Regions from separate parts of the Pedococcus sp. P2_D7 genome, predicted to be linked through region 2. Evidence: riboswitches for the same ligand, from Rfam matches in the RefSeq annotation. Region 2 holds a riboswitch; the other holds the start of a gene.
What was found. Region 2 has a riboswitch for cyclic di-AMP ahead of AC1DWJ_RS08185 (C40 family peptidase). Riboswitches for the same ligand answer to the same signal wherever they lie in the genome.

Region 1 (2,194 bases), 120 kb from region 2:
CGGCAGCCCAAGGCGAGGGGGGTCTGAGGAAACCTGCTGGTCAGAGAGCCGACGGGGGGACTCGAACCCCCAACCCCTTGTTTACAAGACAAGTGCGCTGCCAATTGCGCCACGCCGGCCGGTCTGCCGCAGCAGACGGCGACGATCGTACCGGCGAGACGGCGGCGGCCGGGCATCCCGGGCGCCCACGCGGCATACCGTCTCGCGCACTTGTTGCCACTGATCCCTCACCAGACCCCCGAACCCAGCCCTCCGTGCCCCACCGGTGGCAGCAAGTGCGAGGAAGACGGGGACGCGACGGCGGCCCGGCACCGTGAGGTGTCGGGCCGCCGGCTGTGCGGAGAGCGGGTCAGCGGCCGTTCAGGTAGGTCTGCAGCGTGCGCACGGTGGCGCGGTCGAGGTAGCGGGCGCCGTTCTTGCGGGCCCCGATCTTGGTCTGCAGGGCGCGCATCGTCTTCGGACCGATGACGCCGTCGGGGGCCGAGCCAACCTTCCGCTGCAACGCCTTCACGTCGGTGCGGGAGAGCGTGCCGTTGACCGACCCACCGACCCAGCGCTCGATGGCGGCGTTGGTCTTGGGGCCGCGGATCCCGTCGACGACGAGCTTGCCGGTGCTGGTCGAGTGGGCCGCGGGAGCCTGGCGGGTGGCAGAGCGCGAGGCCCTGCTGGTCGTCGAGCCGGCATCGACCGCGCCACCGTTGGAGCGGGTGAGACCGGCGCGGGCGCCACAGGTCGGCCAGGCGCCGGGGCCCTGCGAGGCCAGCACCTTCTGGGCGATGGTGATCTGCTGGGCCTTCGTGGCGCGGTTTGCGGTCGGGGCGTAGCGCTCGCCGCCGAAGCCGTCCCAGGTGCGGTCGGAGAACTGCAGACCCCCGTAGTAGCCGTTGCCCGTGTTGATCGACCAGTTGCCACCGCTCTCGCAGGCGGCCACGCGGTCCCAGACCGTCGAGGCCTGCGCGCTGCTGGCGGTGGCCATGCCACCTGCGACCGTGGCGACACCGGCCACGGCGACACCGGTCACGCGACGTCGAACAGGGTTGGCCTTCCGAGCAGAGTGCTTCGGGGCATAGAACATGGGTGGGGGGTTCCTCTCCTGACCGGCGCCTGCGGGGTTAGCTGTCGGGTTCGGGCTGTCAGGTGCCCGGCCGGCCTGAGCCGGCTTCACCCCCAGGCCACCGTGGTGGCCGCGTTGGGTTCCCCGTCCTCGTCGTGCCCGGAGATCTTCCGGTGAAACCCCCACCTGACGAGGCTCGGCGCGGTGGGAGTGCTTGGCTGATTGGGTATGCCGTGTGCAGTTGTGACCGCGCGTTCGCGCAGGTAAGACACGGTAGGGGGCGTTCGTCAGGCCGACAACCGGTTGGCGCGTATTCGCCACCTTTCGTTCCCCGTCAGCGCCGGCGGCCCGACGTGTTCGGAAGATCCGCCGTGCCATGACCCGGGATAACTTCCGAACAACCAGTCTCGTGCTCGACAGCCCGGACCGCCCGGACCGCCCGGCCCGGTCAGCGCCGTCGAGCGCGTCGCTTCTGCACCATGCGGTGGTCGAACGGCGCCGCCATGAACTCCCCCAGCACGCCGCCCGCCGCGATCGCCAGGAGCACCGCCATCGCCCCCAGCAGGGTGGTCAGCCCCCCTTGGAGCGACAGCGTCCCGGAGTCGGCCGACGACCCGTTCACCATCTCGTAGAGGCCGCGGAAGATCGCCAGACCCGGGAGCAGGCCGTAGGACGCCGGGACGACGAGCACCATCGCCGGCGCGCCCATCCGGAGCGCCAGCAGTCGTCCCGCACACCCGAGCACGATCGCCGCCAGCCCGGCGGCGGACAGCTGGCCCAGCCCGTCGACCTTCGAGACAGCGAGGGAGACCCCGACGCCCACCGCACACAGCACGCCGCTGGGCACCACCAGCATCCGGCCCGTGCGCAGCGACACCGCACCGGCCAACCCGACCACGAAGGCGCCCACCACCGCCAGCAGCACCGGGGCGTTGAGCGCCTGCGTGGACACGATGGACGGCGAGGCGACGTTCAGGCCGAAGGCACTGGTCAGGGCCAGGGTCAGCTGCAGCCCGGTCGCCACCCCGAGGATGATCCCGGCCGTCGTGAGGAACACCGCGAACATCCGGCCGGCACCGGTCACGGAGTAGCCCGAGATCGCGTCCTCGAAAGCCGAGGCGACCGTGCGACCCGGCAGGA
Region 2 (2,194 bases):
GAGCGGCTGGGCCACTCCGGCCCGACCGTCTCGCAGACGGTGGCCCGCATGGAGCGCGACGGCCTGCTGAGCCTCGCCGGCGACCGCCACCTCGAGCTGTCCGACCACGGCCGCCTGCTCGCCACGCGGGTCATGCGCAAGCACCGGCTCGCCGAGCGGCTGCTCGTCGACGTGATCGGGCTCGAGTGGGAGTACGTCCACGACGAGGCCTGCCGCTGGGAGCACGTCATGTCCGAGCGGGTCGAGCGCAAGATCCTCGCCATGCTCAAGGACCACCACGACTCGCCCTACGGCAACCCCATCCCCGGGCTCGACGAGCTGGGCGACGAGGAGCCGACCGAGGGCTTCCGCACCGGCCTGCAGACCCTCACCGAGCTGGCCGGGGAGTTGCCCGAGACGGTGCTGGTCCGCCGGATCGGTGAGCCGGTCCAGGTCGACCACGAGGCGCTCAGCCTGCTGACCGTCGCCCGGCTCCTGCCCGGCGAGCGGGTGCGGGTCCACCGCGCCGACGGCCGCGTGGTTGCCGTGCGCGAGGGCGCCCCCGAGTCCACCGGGGTGTCCCTGCCCGACGAGGTCGCCCAGCACGTCTTCGGCGCCCTGGTCTGACCCGGCGTGTCGCGCCCTGTTCGGCGCGTCGCCACTGCCCGCTCATCTGAGCGCCATCGCTGTCTGGCCGCAGGCCTCTGACCTGCGGTTTTGAGCACGGCGGCTGGGGTGTGCCTGACGTCACCTTGGCGTTTCTTGGGTGGGCCGTGACCTCAACGTGACTTTCGCAGGAGCCTTGTGTACGGTGGCTGCGGTTCCCTCGCCCCCTGGGGGGACCGGCTCGATGTGGAAACGCCTAGTCCTGTCACCACGCCCGAGTCATTCAGTACAAACCGCTTGGCAGGAGCGGGGGACCCAACTTTGGGCCTTCTCTTCACGAAAAGGTCCTTGGGGTTAAGTCTCCACGCACGCGCCCGCAAGGTCGGGTGACAACCGTGGAGGCCGGGTGATCTACCTCCATCCGAACCCGACAGCTCACCTCGTAGGCGCTGGAGGTTCATCCATCGTGGCTTCACACAGTTCTGGCCGCCACCGCGCGCCGGGCCGTTTCAACCCCGTCTCCGAGTTGTCCGGCATCGTGGCCAGCGCCGCGCAGCCGGCTGTCAAGACCTCTGCGGTCATCGCCGCTTCCGGTGGTCTTGTCGCCTCGTTCGCCCTTCCCGCCTCGGCCGCCAGCGCCGCTCCGGCCCCGGCCGCCAAGGGCGCCACCACCGCCGCGCCGGTCGCTGTCCAGGCCCCCGAGACCGCGGCTCCCGCGGCCTCCAGCGCCTTTGGCGTCATCGGCTTCAAGGCGACCGCCAAGCCGAAGCCCAAGCCGGTGGTCCGCGTCGTCCCCGACCGCACCGTCCAGGCTGCCAGCCGGTCCACGGCTCGCAAGGACTACACCAGCCTGAAGCCCGCCGCCGGCGGCGTCCTGGCCATCGCGGCCCAGTACGAAGGCCTGATGTACTCCTACGGCGGCACCAGCCCGTCGACCGGCTTCGACTGCTCCGGCTTCACGCAGTACGTCTTCGGCCGGGTCGGCATCAGCCTCCCCCGCACCGCCGACGCCCAGCGCGCCGCCACCACCCGCGTGTCGAACCCGCAGCCGGGAGACCTCGTCTTCTTCGGCAGCCCCGCCTACCACGTGGGCATCTACGCCGGGAACGGCATGATGTGGGACTCCCCGCGCAGCGGCAAGGCCGTCGCCCTCCGCTCGATCTGGTCCTCGAACGTCACCTACGGTCGTCCCTGACCCACGCTGAGCTCGTCGCACCACTGGTTGAGCCACGCACCGCAGGCCCCCTCCGCTTCGGCGGCCCGGGGGCCTGCGGCGTTGTGGGGGTATGCCGCGGGCTCGCCCGGGTGCCCCGTGCCCCATTTGCGCCCTCGTGTGAGGATGGAGCGATGAACGTGGGTCAGACGAACGTGGACGAAGCGACGAACGTGGACGCAGCGACGAACGTGGACGAGGCGACGAACGTGGATGAGGCGCTGAACGTGGACCAAGCGACGAACGTGGATGACGCGATGAACCAAGCAACACGATCAACCAGCGACGCAACACCCTCGACCAATGCAGTGGAGATCGACGTCTGGGCCGACGTGGTCTGCCCGTGGTGCTACCTGGGCAAGCGGCGGCTCGAGCTCGCCATCGCCGAGAGCGCGC

Region 1: another riboswitch for cyclic di-AMP. It lies ahead of AC1DWJ_RS08770 (transglycosylase family protein); the one in region 2 lies ahead of AC1DWJ_RS08185 (C40 family peptidase).

The regions. Positions count from the first base shown of each region.
Region 1 is NZ_JBFUEH010000003.1:346,227-348,420, forward strand. Features, by position in the region: tRNA gene AC1DWJ_RS08765 (tRNA-Thr) at 47-119, opposite strand; gene AC1DWJ_RS08770 (transglycosylase family protein) at 350-1,075, opposite strand; cyclic di-AMP (ydaO/yuaA leader) riboswitch at 1,087-1,240, opposite strand; gene AC1DWJ_RS08775 (threonine/serine exporter family protein) at 1,503-2,194, opposite strand, start outside.
Region 2 is NZ_JBFUEH010000003.1:231,016-233,209, reverse strand. Features, by position in the region: gene AC1DWJ_RS08190 (iron-dependent transcriptional repressor DtxR) at 1-606, shown strand, start outside; cyclic di-AMP (ydaO/yuaA leader) riboswitch at 847-1,049, shown strand; gene AC1DWJ_RS08185 (C40 family peptidase) at 1,052-1,780, shown strand; gene AC1DWJ_RS08180 (DsbA family oxidoreductase) at 1,933-2,194, shown strand, end outside.